DNA from 3 places in the Clostridium sp. TJA032 genome. Region 3 is predicted to be linked to each of the others. Evidence: riboswitches for the same ligand, from Rfam matches in the RefSeq annotation. Region 3 holds a riboswitch; each other region holds the start of a gene.
What was found. A riboswitch is a leader RNA that binds a small molecule or an ion and turns the genes downstream of it on or off. The one in region 3 is predicted to bind cobalamin.

Region 1: it holds a riboswitch for cobalamin, as region 3 does, so the genes downstream of both, AC4FRL_RS02530 (sirohydrochlorin cobaltochelatase) here and AC4FRL_RS10510 (energy-coupling factor ABC transporter permease) in region 3, are expected to answer to the same signal.
Region 2: it holds a riboswitch for cobalamin, as region 3 does, so the genes downstream of both, AC4FRL_RS01925 (ABC transporter substrate-binding protein) here and AC4FRL_RS10510 (energy-coupling factor ABC transporter permease) in region 3, are expected to answer to the same signal.

Annotation. Positions count from the first base shown of each region.
Region 1 is NZ_JBZEFB010000001.1:547,522-552,480, forward strand. It holds gene cbiT (precorrin-6Y C5,15-methyltransferase (decarboxylating) subunit CbiT) at 1-399, opposite strand, end outside; gene cbiE (precorrin-6y C5,15-methyltransferase (decarboxylating) subunit CbiE) at 423-1,034, opposite strand; gene cbiD (cobalt-precorrin-5B (C(1))-methyltransferase CbiD) at 1,078-2,154, opposite strand; gene AC4FRL_RS02525 (precorrin-8X methylmutase) at 2,174-2,806, opposite strand; gene AC4FRL_RS02530 (sirohydrochlorin cobaltochelatase) at 2,809-3,648, opposite strand; cobalamin riboswitch at 3,772-3,949, opposite strand; gene AC4FRL_RS02535 (3D domain-containing protein) at 4,168-4,959, shown strand, end outside.
Region 2 is NZ_JBZEFB010000001.1:421,392-426,350, reverse strand. It holds gene AC4FRL_RS01930 (FecCD family ABC transporter permease) at 1-866, opposite strand, end outside; gene AC4FRL_RS01925 (ABC transporter substrate-binding protein) at 853-1,770, opposite strand; cobalamin riboswitch at 2,019-2,196, opposite strand; gene cobD (threonine-phosphate decarboxylase CobD) at 2,277-3,341, opposite strand; gene AC4FRL_RS01915 (cobalamin biosynthesis protein) at 3,338-4,285, opposite strand; gene AC4FRL_RS01910 (histidine phosphatase family protein) at 4,288-4,932, opposite strand; gene AC4FRL_RS01905 (bifunctional adenosylcobinamide kinase/adenosylcobinamide-phosphate guanylyltransferase) at 4,938-4,959, opposite strand, start outside.
Region 3 is NZ_JBZEFB010000005.1:4,864-9,822, reverse strand. It holds gene AC4FRL_RS10530 (NanQ anomerase/TabA/YiaL family protein) at 1-145, shown strand, start outside; gene AC4FRL_RS10525 (ROK family protein) at 279-1,166, shown strand; gene AC4FRL_RS10520 (MurR/RpiR family transcriptional regulator) at 1,341-2,177, shown strand; gene AC4FRL_RS10515 (hypothetical protein) at 2,213-2,602, opposite strand; cobalamin riboswitch at 2,817-3,014, shown strand; gene AC4FRL_RS10510 (energy-coupling factor ABC transporter permease) at 3,277-4,020, shown strand; gene AC4FRL_RS10505 (energy-coupling factor ABC transporter substrate-binding protein) at 4,020-4,331, shown strand; gene cbiQ (cobalt ECF transporter T component CbiQ) at 4,315-4,959, shown strand, end outside.

The DNA.
Region 1 (4,959 bases), on a different contig from region 3:
AATTTTATCTGATATATTTATAATTTTTTCAAGTCCCCCACCAGAACCTCCTATAAATATTGAATCAAACTTCGAAATTTTCCCTAAATTTATCTCCTTTAAGATAAATTCCATTTTTTCTATAGCATCGCCTTCTAAAAGAGTTACATTTTTACAAGAGAATTTTTTTATATTCTCCTTAGTTATTCTTATAGCTTCTTCATCTCTTTCTATAGAAAAAACTACTCCTTTTTTTAAAAGCTTTGAGCCTTGCACAGTAATGCTTCCTGTTCCGCTTCCAATATCTAAAAAGGTAGAATCTTCACTTAACTCTAGTTTGCTAATAGTAAGTATTCTAACTTCTTCCTTTGTCATAGGACACTTTCCTCGTATAAAATCTGAGTCTTTTAAAAATTTCATTTAATTTTCCTCCAAAGGAAAACCTATCTTTCTATTATTATTACAGATAAATCCCCATACTCTTTATTTAATATATCTTCTGCCTTACCAAAGGTTATTCTCTCCTCTTTATAAGACAAATTTTCTCCTACATATAAAGTAGCATCAATAGAATTTTCTATTAGCTTTTTACTTAAGGTAATTGGAGTGTTTTTTTTATCTGTTAACCAAATAGATAATTTGTTTTCCCTAACAATTTTTATAAAATTCTCTTCCCTTCCATGCATACTTCCTACAAAAGCATTATTCCAAGGCTTTTTAAGTTTACATGTTAAATACTGAAAAGAACTTATTCCAGGTAAAACAGAAACTTCTCCCTTATAATTTTCACATATATAGTTTGTAATGCCATAAAAGGTTGGATCCCCTGATGCCACTACAGATATTTTTTCTCCCTTATTATTATTTAAAAAATCTATAATCCCTTTTAGGCTTTTTACTTTTTTTAATTTATTTTTTTCTATAAAACTTAAAAACTTTAAGCTAGAAATTGCTCTTTCAAATCCAATTATATAATCACTATTTTCAATTTCTTTAAAAACCTTAGGAATTATATAATCTTCATGTCCTGGTCCTAAACCGAGTATTTTAACCAAAGCATCCTTCAACCTTTCCTAATTAATAAGTACCTTTAAAGCTTTAAGACTTATATAAAAGCTTCATATCCTTAGCCCCATAGTACATTAAAATATTAAAATTAGCTTCTCCATAAGCGTATATATCTAATCTTTTTAATATTTTTTCTCCTATTCTTTCATAAAGATTTTTAAAATCATCTCCAAGAAGCCTTACAACACCTTCACTAGTTTTTTCTTCTAAAACTTTTTCTACAAGAGATAAATCATACCCCATTAAGGTAAGCTCTAAAGCTATGACTTCTAGCCTTACATCAGATACTCTACTATGGGTATTAAAACAACCAAAGGCAATCTTACTTAATTTTCCTATATGACCAACTATAGTTATATCCTTTATTCCAATGGCTAAGGCACACTCTATAGAAAAGCCTACAAAGTTAGATATAACAACTATATTATCCTCTTTATGCCCTCTTTCTTTTAAAAATCTTTCTCCCATATTTCCAAAAACAAAAAATAATTTATTATTTTTTAAAGCTTTTTGTCTTATTTCAATACGTATAGATTCTTTTAAAGCTTCCTCTGACATTGGATAAACTATTCCTGTTGTACCAAGAATTGATATGCCATCTACTATTCCAAGTCTAGGGTTAAATGTTTTCTTAGCAATCTCTCTCCCTCTTGGAACAAAAATTGTTATCTTAACTCCCTTTCCCTTAGGCAGAACACTTAAGACCTCTTTTTTTATCATTTCTCTTGGAACAGGATTTATAGCACTTTCTCCCTTTTTTACAAAAAGACCTTCTTTTGTAACAACTCCAACACCTTCTCCTCCACAAAGAATAAAACCCTCTTCTATTTCTTCTGCCTTTGCAAAAATTTCAAGTCCAGAAGTTGCATCTATGTCGTCTCCTCCATCCTTTATAACAGAACAGGAAACTTTATCTTTACAAAAATTTATATTATGTATCTCTAAATTAAGTTTTATATTTTTAGGAGTAGTTATATCTATAGAGCTTATGTTGTTTTTATTAAAAAGCATATAGGTTGCTGCCTTAGAAGCTGCTGCTGCACAGGAACCTGTTGTATAGCCACACCTTAGTTTTTTGCCTCCACTTTCTACATACATATCAAACATTTGTTATACCTTCTTTAATTTACATTTCTCTTTTGTAATTCATATAAAGTAAAGCATTCATTATAGCTGCTGCTACAGTACTTCCACCTTTTCTTCCTCTAACTCTTATATAAGGAGTATTAATACTCTCTAAATCTTCCTTACTTTCACTTGCTCCTACAAAACCTACTGGTACTGCAATTATAAGTTTTGGCTTAGCTTTTCCTTCTTTTATAAGTTCTCTAAGCTTAAATAAAGCAGTTGGTGCATTACCAAAAACAAATATATCTACATTTTCCTTTGCTGCAAGTTCAACTCCTGCCATTGACCTTGTAATATTATTTTCCTTTGCCATTTTAAATACTTCTTCTAATCCAACATAACATTGAACTGATGAATTTAATACCTTTAAAGCTCTTTTATTAATTCCAGATAAAGCCATAGTTGTGTCTGTATATATTTTAGCTCCGTTTTTTAAAGCAGATATTCCAGCTTCGATAGCATCTTTGCTTATATCTATTAAATCTTCATACTCAAAATCTGCCGTAGTATGTATTACTCTCTTTACTATATTTAGTTCTTCCTCTGAAAAGTTCCTTTCATTTTTCATTTCTGAACCTATAATTTCAAAACTTTTTTCTTCAATTCCCATAGGACTTTTCATATAATCCATTATTATTTTCTTCCTCTCTTGTGTTTCTTTTTAGTTTCTCCAAGACCTTTGTAGGTTTCCTTTATAACATCATTTATCCTTTGTATATATAAGTTGCAAAACTCATCATATTCTCCTAATCCCTTTAAGATTACCTTAGCAGAAACTCCTGAAGCTTCAAACCTACTTTTCCATGAATCCTCTTCCTCTGAAGCCATATCATTTTTAGCATGGTCTCCTGCTACAACCATTAAAGGAATTATAGTTATTTTATTAATATTGTTTTTCTTAACTCTTTTTAAAACATTTGAAAAATTAGGATATCCCTCTACTGTTCCTACAAAGACATCATTATAATCCTTATCTTCTAAAACAGATTGTAAGCATCCATAAACAGCATTAGATGGATTTGCACTACCATGTCCTACAAAAACACAAGGAGAATTTTCTTCAATTAAATTCTTCATAGTGTCTATAAAACAAGAATAATCATCAGGACCTCCTTCAAAGCCTTCATAATAAAAAATAGGTCTTCCTATTTCTATTTTTTTAAACATAGGTCTATTAATATCTACCATATGTTTTATGTAATCAAATTCTTCCCCAGGAATAATATGAAGTGGCTGAACTATAACTTCTTCATACCCTTCTTCTCCTAACTTTTTAAGAGCATCTTCTGGAAATAATACCTCCATATCATATTTTTCTTTTAACTTTCTAACTATCATATGTGAAGTAAAACTTCTAAAAACATCATAATCTTTAAAGCTCTCTTCTATAGAATCTTCAATTTTTTTTATAGAGTTATTTATTGCCTCTATATGACTTGTTCCAAAACTTACTACTAATATAGCTTTTTTCATTTTTCACCTCTAAAAACATTAAAAATAAAAAGCATCTGTGCTACAAAGAACAGATGCTTTTGAATCAAAGTAATTATTTTCCAAAATTATGAACAATAAATACTAATCTCTTCCCTCCGAAGCTTAGTTTATAAATTTTAGGCAGGTATCCTGACTTGAGGCTTATCCTTATTTCACCCTTCCCAATTTTTTAAAATTAGTGGCTTATAGAAACTCGTATCCTCTTACAGTAGCGGGGGCTGTAGTGGATTTTAACCACTTTCCCTTTTAATCAAATCAAACCTAAAAATACAAAATATTATTTTTTTTAATTATAATATATAATTTTAATTATTTCAATATAAGGTGAATTTCTTATTTTTTATCTTTGTAGTATAATGTAATTGTTAACTTTTTCTTACCATATTTTAAATCTTTAAAGGTTAAATTTGTGTTACAATTACCTTTTGTGTTATAATTCAGTAAAACGTTATGAAATACACTTAAGTTGTGGAAAATTTAACTAAAGGAGTGTAGTTTATGCAAAAAAGACTTTTATCAGCGTTAATCGCTGCGTCAATTACTTTATCAACTAGTAGTGTGGTTTTTGCTGATACAGTAAATGACAAAAAATCTACAATAGAGGAGAATAAGGTAAAATATTCACAGTTAGATAACCAAGTTATTTCCCTAAACTCTGAAGTATCAAAGCTTAATAATGAGATTGAAGAACTTAATTCTAAATTAGAAGAAAATAAAGCTAAAATGAAAAGTACTGAGGAGAATTTAAAAGAGACTGAAGAGAAAGTAGACACTTTAAAAGCTGAAATAGAAGATAAGCAAGAACTTTTAGGGAAAAGAATGCGTGCTATGTATAAGGGGCAAGATACTATGAACCCTATAGTATTTTTACTTAAATCAGAAGATTTTTCTGATTTACTAACTAGAGTTGATGCTCTTGCAAGAGTGTCTGCCTTAGATAGAAACCTTATAAATAGTTTAGATACGCAAAAAGATTCTCTAAATAATGATATAGAAAAACTAGAGAGTGATAAAAAAGAACTTAAAGAACTTAAGGCTTCAACAGAAACCTCTCTTAAAACTTTAGACAGTAAAAAATCTGAAGAACAAAAGAAAATAGAAGAATTAAATAAACAAAAAGATGCTGTTTTAGGAGTTATTAAAGATAATGAAATGTCATTAATTTCTCATTCTGTATCTATTATAGATTCTTCTTCGTCCCTTTCGGAACTTGAAAGTGCTGTAAGCACATTAAACCAATTAATCCCACAACTTAACATTGATTCTGTAAAGGATGTAGCTAACAAATCT
Region 2 (4,959 bases), on a different contig from region 3:
TTATGACTTGCTCCAAATACTTTTCTAACTATATGAGGAGTTATAAGGTCTATAAATCCTATAACACCACTTAAAGCAACAGCACTTCCTGTTAAAATTGCTACAGCTATAAGTAAAGACTTTTTAACCTTTTTAGTTTCAACTCCTATAGCCTTAGCACCTTCTTCTCCAAAACTTAGTATGTCCATTTCTTTTGTATATTTTACGGCCATAAAAATACCTATTATTAAAAAGGGAACTCCTGCAATTACATATGACCAACTTTTCATAGCAAAGGAACCCATTTGCCACATTGTAATAGCCTTTAAATCTTCACTACATAAGGATGTTACTGTAGTTAACACAGCGCTAGTAAAAAGTGATAAAACCATACCAGCTAATATTACTGTGTTATTTGAAAGCCCTTTATCTACCTTATTTGAAAAAATTATAACTGCAAAAACAGTTAAAACCCCACATAAAAATCCTATAACAGGCATTGCAAAGTTTCCTATAAAAGGAATTGAAATTCCAAGAACTATATATACTCCAACACCTAAAGAAGCACCTGAAGATACTCCTAAGGTATAAGGTGAGGCTAAAGGATTTTTTAATATTGATTGAATTATAGCTCCACTAACCGCAAGAGAAGCTCCAACTCCAAAAGCTAATAATACTCTTGGTAGTCTAATTACCCAAATAATTGCTACGTCCTCTGGTTTTATCCCTGCTCTAAGAGGAATATTTAAAATCTTATTTCCTACTATAGAGATAGTATCCCATATATTAATATCGGAACTTCCAAAGGAAGTTCCGATACATAATACTAATATAACTAATGGAATAGATAGTAATATTAGCAATTTTCTTTTTTTAGATTCCTGCATACTCTTCTGGATAAATATCCTTTGCCATTTGTTTTAATACAGTTACCACATTTTGACTTCCACGTGATGATGCATTATTATCTACTAAGAATATCTTATTATCCTTAACAGCAGTTATTGAATTCCAACCTGGACGTTTAGCAATTAATTCTGTAGCATTTTCAATATAACTTTCATTTGTTAATATAACATCTGGATTAGCTTTTATTACAGCTTCCTCACTTGGAGATATCCATCCTTTTTCATCCTTAAATATGTTTTCTGCACCTACTATATCTAATAAGTTATTTAAGAAAGTATCATTTCCAAAACTATAAAGTTTTGAGCCAGAGCCAATTTCAAAATAAACAGTTTTCTTGTCTTTTATTTTTTCGCCTATAGATTTTATTTTATCTACTTCGCTCTTCATAGAATCAACCATTTTCTTTCCTTCAGCTTCTGTTCCTGTTAACTTAGCTAAGAAATCAATATCTTCATATATTCCATCAATGCTTTCGCTAGTTGGAATATATACAACTGGTATTCCTGCTTCTTTTAAAGCCTTAAATGGATCTTCTTTTCCTGTTCTATTATGTCCTGAAGCTATTATTACATCTGGTTTAAGTGCTACTATAGCCTCTGCATCTGGATTTCTAAAGTCTATTTTAGGAATATCAGGATTTAATCCCTTAACATCAGCAGAATACGTATCAACAGCAACTATTTTATCAGCAAGACCTAAACCAACTAATATTTCAGTATTAGATGGAGCCGTTGAAACTATCCTTTCAATTTTTTTAGGTACTGTAAATTCAGTTCCCTCCATGTCTTTCATGGTTACTGTCTTGCTTCCACAGCCAGTAAAGATTAGTAATGCCATCATACTTATCATTAATAATGACAATACTTTTTTAAAGTTTTTCATACTATTCCTCCAATTTTACTTTATAGTTTTTTAAGCTTATGAAGGAAATTTCTTTAACCTATGAAACTTATATTATTTAATTTTTCCTAAGTCTCAACAAATCAAATATTTGTTCATAAAACTTAAAAACTAAAATATTTTTTTGAGGCTTAGATTACTACGTAGAAAATAAAAAAACATACCACTAAAGAAGGTATGTTAGGCATATTTAGGTACTACGCACCCTACTATCCTACCCTCAGAAGACAGTAGTACTTAAATAAAAGGCAGGTATCCCGACTTTGCTTCATCCTCCATCTCGTCTTCCCACAACAAGCTTGCAGTGACATATTGAGATTTTGTCTGCTTCACGGTTACTGAGGTAGTTGAAGACTTTAACTTCATTCCCTATTAAGCGAAAATCGCACCAATTATTAGTTAATCATTTTGATTATATTATTATATTTTATCCTTGTCAAACACTCTTTATAAGCTTTAATATTAAAATTTTTTAATATATAAATGATTTATATTTCAATCTGTGCAAGCGCTTCTAAAAGCCTTTTATTTTCCTCTCTAGTTCTAACAGCTACTCTATAAAAACTATCATCTAGTCCCTTATAGTTATTGCAACTTCTTATTATAATACCTCTCTTAATTAATTGTTCTCTTAAATTTATATTTTTATGCACCTTAAAAAATATAAAATTTACAGCCCCTTTAAAAGGAGTTATATATTTAATCTCTTTAAGACCCTTATATAAAAAATCATTTTCTTTCTTTACATAATTTACAGTTCTTTTTATATAACTTCTATCTTTTAAGGCTTCTCTTCCTGCATAATCTGCTAAGGTGTTTACACTCCAGGGAACCTCTACTTCCTTAATTTTGTCTAAAAAAACTTTATTAGAACATAATCCATATCCTAATCTTATTCCTGGAAAAGCAAAGAGCTTAGTTAAAGATTTAACAATAATTAGATTATTGAACTTATCTAATTCTTTAACAAGTGAATATTTAAAATTATCCTCAACAAAATCTAAAAAAGATTCATCAAAAACTACAGTAATATTAAATTTTCTAGCTTTCTCTAAAACCTTTAAGGAAAAATCTTTAGAAATTAAAGCACCTGTTGGATTGTTTGGATTACATAAAAATATAATATCTAAACCTTCTTTAATTTCACCTAAGAAGTCTTCATCTAATGAATACTTATCTTTTAAAAGATAATAATTCACTTTACAATTAATAGAATTTAATGCATCTTCATATTCTGAAAAAGTTGGTGCTATTATAAGAGCTTCCTTAGGTTTTATTCCTCTTACTATATTAAAAATAACCTCTGCTGCTCCATTTCCTAATACTATATTTTCTAAAGAAACTTCCTCAAAGTTAGAGATTTCACTTTTTAAATTATAGTAAGTTATATCTGGATATCTTTCTATGTGATTTATTCCTTTAATTATAGCTTCTTTTACTTTTTCAGCTATGCCTAAAGGATTTATATTAGCAGAAAAATCAATAATTTCTTCTTCCTTTAAATTATAAAGCCTTTTTATTTCCTCAACATTACCACCATGACCTAAATTCATATAATCACCTCTAAAATAAATCTAATAATAAGGGCTAAAACCATTCCTAAAAAAGAAACCATACTTAATATTTTATTAGTTTTATAAACATCTAAAATTTCTATCTTCTTTTTAAAATCTCCTATAGTTGGCTTTTTAACAAGTTTTCCAAAGTAATAATTTTCTCCTCCAAGTTTTATTCCTAATGCCCCAGCTACAGCAGCTTCTGGATGAGCACTATTAGGACTTGAATGGTTATATCTATCTCTTTTATATATTTTAAAGCTATCTTTCCAATTAAATCTTAAAATAAAAGATGAAATAATTATAAGATAGGCTGTTATTCTAGCTGGGATATAATTAAATAAATCATCTAACTTAGCTGAAAAAAATCCAAAATCTTTATATTTATCATTTTTATATCCAAACATTGAATCACAAGTATTTACTGCTTTATATAAAAAAGCTAAAGGTGCCCCACCAATTCCTGCAAAAAATAAAGGTGCTATAATACCATCTGACATATTTTCTGCTATAGTTTCAATTACTGCTCTAACTATAGCTTCTTCATCTAAGTTCTTAGTATCTCTGCCTACAATAAAAGATAATTGCTCCCTTGCCTTATTTATATCACCTCTTTTTAAAATCTTAATAACTTTAAGTCCTTCAACTTTAAGTCCCTTAGCAGAAATACAAAAATAAATAAGTATTCCTGATACTAACACTCCTAAAATAGGATTAATCTTATTTGCAATATGTACAATTCCTAAAGTAATTATAAAGGTTATAAAAACTATGAAAAGCCATGCAAAAAAACCTGCAACCTTAAGATTTTTTTTAAAAATTTTTCTAAAAATCTTCTCCATACTAGAAGCTAATTTTCCTATATACCTAATAGGATGGTAGGGATTATTAGGATCTCCTATTATCAAATCTAAAACATATCCTATTATAATCTTTATCATTTCTAAAACCTTTCTATTATTTCTAGTTTTAAGTTATCTAATATATCTTTTTCAAATTCTAAATTTGAAAAGTCCTTGTTTAAGTTATCCTTATTATATTCAACCTTTATTTTATATCCACATCCACATTTAGGTTGATAAGAATAAAAATCTAATTTACTTTTTTCAAAAAGCTCTAAAATACAAGCTATACTTCCTCCATGACAAAGAACTAAAGCTTCCTTTTCCTTTTCTTTATAAAGCTTTGAAATTAAATTTAAAAGTGCTTTTTTCATTCTTTTTTCAAAGTCTTTTCTTGATTCTCCTCTAGGACAAGAAACCTCTTTTTTATCATCTAAAATCCAATCTAAATAATCCTTATTATTTTTTAACATTTCATAAGACTTTAACTCAAAATCTCCAAAATTATATTCTGAAAAATCTTTCATAACTTCATAATCTTTATTTGGATATAAAATATTAAAGCTTTCATTAGCTCTTTTTTTACCACTTGTAAAGTTTATTTTGCACTGTGGTAAAATACTATTTTCTCTTTTATCTCTTAATTCTTTTTTTCCTTCTTCACTTAAAGGGATATCACTTACTCCACAATAAAGTTTATTTTCGTTGCAATAAGTCTTGCCATGCCTAATTAAATAAATTATCATTTTTATCATCCTTTAATTTTTGTTCCT
Region 3 (4,959 bases):
CTTTGATGGAGAGGCAAATTCTACAGTAGTATTAGAAGAAGGTGATTTTCTAATTTGTTATCCTGAGGATATACACATGACTTGTTTAAAGGCTGATAAGGAGCCTTCAGAGGTCAAGAAAGCTATTTATAAAGTTATTTTATAATACATTTTTATAGGTTGTACCTGTTGCTTAAAAAATAAACAAAATTAAAATTTTAGTTTATGAATTATAGGCATTTTTAGGTACAGCCTTTCTTGCATATGAAAATTAAAATAAAAATAGAGGTGATTTATATATGAGTTTATTTGCAGTTATAGATATAGGTGGAACTAGCATAAAATATGGAATAATAAATGAAGAAGGAATTTTAGTTGAGACTAATGATAGAGATACTGAAGCTGAAAAAGGTGGCTTAAGTATTATAGAAAAGGTTAAAGAAATAATTCATGAAATGATTAAGAAAAATAAAATAGAAGGTATAGCCGTATCAACAGCTGGAATGGTTTGTCCTAAAGAAGGGAAAATAGTTTTTGCAGGGCCAACTATACCTAATTATACAGGGGTTGAAGTAAAAAAAATCTTAGAAGAAGAATTTAATTTACCTTGTTTCGTTGAAAATGATGTAAACTGTGCAGCTTTAGGAGAATTTTCTTATGGTGCTGGAAAGGGAACTAGGTCAATGGCTTGTTTAACAATTGGAACAGGAATTGGGGGAGCTTTAATTATAGATGGAAAGATACTACATGGTTTTAGCAACTCAGCTGGAGAAATTGGTTATATGATAGTTAGAGGAGAGCAAATTCAAGATATTGCATCTACAAGTGCTTTAGTTAAAAATGTAGCCTCTAGAAAAGGTCTTGATACAAGCTTTATAGATGGAAGGTATGTTTTAGATAACTATGAAAAAGGAGATGTAATATGCAAAGAAGAGGTTGAAAAATTAGCAGATAATTTAGCTTTATGTCTATCAAGTGTAGTTTATTTAATAAACCCTGAGGTAGTTGTTTTAGGGGGAGGAATAATGGCTAGAGAGGAAATTTTTAGACCTTTAATTGAAAATAGTTTAAAAAAATACTTAATAGAATCTGTTTATAAAAATACAAAAATAGCCTTTGCAGAGTTAAAAAATACTGCTGGAATGAAGGGGGCTTATTACAACTTTAGATTAAACTATAAACTTTAAAATTAATTTAAAGTTTGTATACTAATATATTTATATAAATTATGGAGCTTATATGACAAGAATGATATACTTAAAATATTATGCTTAACTTAATTTTAAAGGATTTTGCTTTAAATAAGTTTTTAGTATTCCTATAAAATTAAGTTTAATTACTAATAGAATAAGAGGTACTTTATGGGAATATTAGAGCAATTAGAAAATCCAAAATTTAAGGCAACTAAATCAGAAAAAAATTTAATTGAATATATAGAATCAGATTTAGACAATATTATATATAAATCAATTTCTGTAATAGCAAAGGAATCTAGTGTAGGGGAAGCAACAATAACAAGATTTACTAAGAAATTAGGATTTAATGGCTTTCAAGACTTTAAGGTAACTTTAGCTAAGGAAATTTCAAATAAAAAGAATACAAGTATAATAAATTTACATGTTCATAGAGATGAAAGTTTAAAAGAAACTGCTAATAAAATGCTTAAATCTTCTATAAACATATTAGAGCAGACTGTAAAAAATATAGATTTAGATTTAATGTTTAAATGCAAAGATTTAATTATGAATGCTAAGAGAGTGTATTTTATAGGAATAGGATATTCTGGAATTGCAGCTATGGATATAAATTATAAATTCATGAGAATTGGGTTTACAACTATACCAGTAACAGATAGTCATACAATGGTTATAATGTCCTCAATTACAAATAATGATGATGTTATGGTTGCAATATCAAACTCTGGTACAACTAAAGAGGTTTTAAAAACTGTAAAACAAGCTAAGGAAAATGGAACTAAAATAATAAGCTTAACAGAGGATAGTAAAAATCCATTAAGAGAATTAGCTGACTATGCCCTAACATATACTTCAGCTGAAACTATCTTTGAAACTGGTTCTATATCATCAAAAATTCCTCAAATATTTTTACTTGATTTACTTTATACAGAAGTTATTAAGGAAATGTTTAGTGAGGCAGTTGAGAAGAAAATTAAAACAACAAGTGCTATTTTAGATTAAGAGAATAGGTCACAGTGATTTAACTGTGACCTATTTTATTTTGGTCTTTTTGATAAAGCTATATCAAAACAGGTTATTCCAAAAGCAAAAATAAGAGAAGAAGGTAAAGTTCTGCTTAATCTTAAATCTGGTAAAGGTAAAAATAAATCACCAATAAATCTAAGGATTAATAAACCTACAAATAAAATAAAAAATTTAACTCCTTCTTTTTTTACATCTGAAAAGGTAAAGTGTTTTACAGTACACAAAACTCTTATTAATATATATAAAGGAATAATAATTGCAAAGATAGCATAGGCAGTAACGAAGTTTAAAGTAGCTTTGCTTGGAATGTCTCTATATATTACAAAGAGAGTTGCTATAGTCATCATTATAAATAAAGAGTAAATGATTCCATCTAAAGTACGTACATTTCTTTTTTTCAATTTAATTCCCCCTAAATAAATTTTTTCTTTATTATGATTATACACAAAATTTTAACAATTGAACAACTGAATATATTTACAGAGAGGTTACTACTACCTTAAATTAAGCTAAAATCTACTTTTAATTATAATATTTAATAGTATTTATATAAAAAAATTAATAGATTAATTGTAAATAAAGCATATATGCTATATAATGTTAAAGTATTGTAAAAATAAATATTTAAAAATAGGTTAAAAGTTCATAATTATGAACTTTATTAAAAGGGAAGTTGGGTTTAAATCCCACGCGGTCCCGCCGCTGTAAGAGAGGAGTTTTTTTGTATTTTAAGCCACTGAAATTTATTTTGGGAAGGCAACAAAAAAATTATGATACTTGAGCCAGAAGACCTGCCTATTTTAAAACATCAGTATCCTACGGGAAATAGGAGATGTTGTGCTTTGGTAAGTTATATTTTTATAGATTTGTTATAACCCCCTAGACGCAATGTCTAGGGGTTTTTATATGAGATGAAATTTTTAACAAAACTTTATACTTACAAAACAATAATCAATTTAACTTTTAAACCTAAAAATACATATTAAATTTTAAAGTTATGTTAGAAATATTTTTCTCAATATCACATACAAGTGGGGGACACAAAACAAAATATAATTTAAGGAGTAGAGTTATTATGTCAAAAAGAAATCAAGTATTTATAGGATTCTTATTAATGTTCTTATTAATACCAAGAAGTGTTTTAGCTATGCATATTATGGAAGGTTTTTTACAACCTAAATGGTGTATAGCATGGGGAGTTATAACAATACCATTTATAGTATTAGGATTATTTTCTATTAGAAGTAAAGTTAAAAATAACCCAAGATTAAAGATTTTATTAGCTATGGCAGGGGCTTATGCTTTTGTACTTTCTGCATTAAAGCTTCCATCAGTTACAGGAAGTTGTTCACACCCTACAGGAGTTGGACTTGCAGCTATATTATTTGGACCTACAGCAGCCTCAGTTTTAGGTGTTATTGTACTTTTATTCCAAGCCTTACTTTTAGCTCATGGTGGTCTTACTACTCTTGGTGCTAATACTTTTTCAATGGCTGTAGTTGGACCTTTAGTATCTTATGGACTTTATAAATTAGTGAAAAAACTTAATGGACCAACTTGGTTAGGAGTATTTTTAGCTTCTGCACTAGGAGATTTAGCTACTTACATGGTTACTTCAGTTCAATTAGGACTAGCTTTCCCAGCTGAAGTTGGTGGAGTTATGGCTTCAGTTATGAAATTTATGAGTATATTTGCAATAACTCAAATTCCTTTAGCTATAAGTGAAGGAATATTAACAGTTATAATTTTTAACACTATAGAAAATTATGCAAAAGAAGACTTAATGGAACTTAATATTTTTGCAAAGGGGGTAAAATAATGAAAAATAAAACAGCATCAAAAAATATTATATTATTATTATTAGTTGTATTTATAACTATAATACCTTTCTTTGTAGCTAGTAATGGAGAGTTTGGTGGTTCTGATGACCAAGCAGAAGAGGCTATAACTCAAATAGATGAAAGTTATGAACCTTGGTTTTCTCCTTTATTTGAACCTGCAAGTGGAGAAATAGAAAGTTTATTATTTGCTCTTCAAGCTGCAATTGGAGCAGGAATAATTGGTTTTGGAATAGGTTACTTAAAGGGAAAAAAGAAAGTGGAATTAGAATTAAATGATGAATATAGATAATTATGCTTATTCATCTAAACTAAAAAATATTAATCCTACAGAGAAGATATTTTTTGCATTAACTACCTTATTTGTTTGTCTTTTTGCTAATAATTTTCTAGTATCTATATGCACAATAGCTATTATGAGTTTTTTAATAATTAGAATAGGCAAAACTAAAGTTAAAGTTTTTTTAAGGTTAATGACTGTACCTATAACTTTTTTAATAATTGGAATACTAACAATTGTTATAAGTTATTCTTTAAACAAAGGGCAATTTTTAATATCCTTTAGATTTTTTAATGGATGGATTGGAGTTTCAAAAGAAGGTATAAATCAAGGAGCTAATATGTTTTTAAAAGTAATGGGTTCTTTAAGTTGTTTATACTTTATATCTTTAACAACTCCAATGATAGATGTAATATCTGTTTTAACTAAGATGAAAGTACCTAGTTTTTTAATAGAACTTATAGGGCTTGTTTACAGGTTTATATTTATAATATTAGAAACATCAGAAATGATGTTTATATCTCAAAATTCAAGACTTGGATATAGGGATATAAAAACATCTTATAAATCTCTAGGAGCCTTAGCATCAACTTTATTTATCCGTTCCTTTAAAAGAGCTAATGATTTATACACAGCTTTA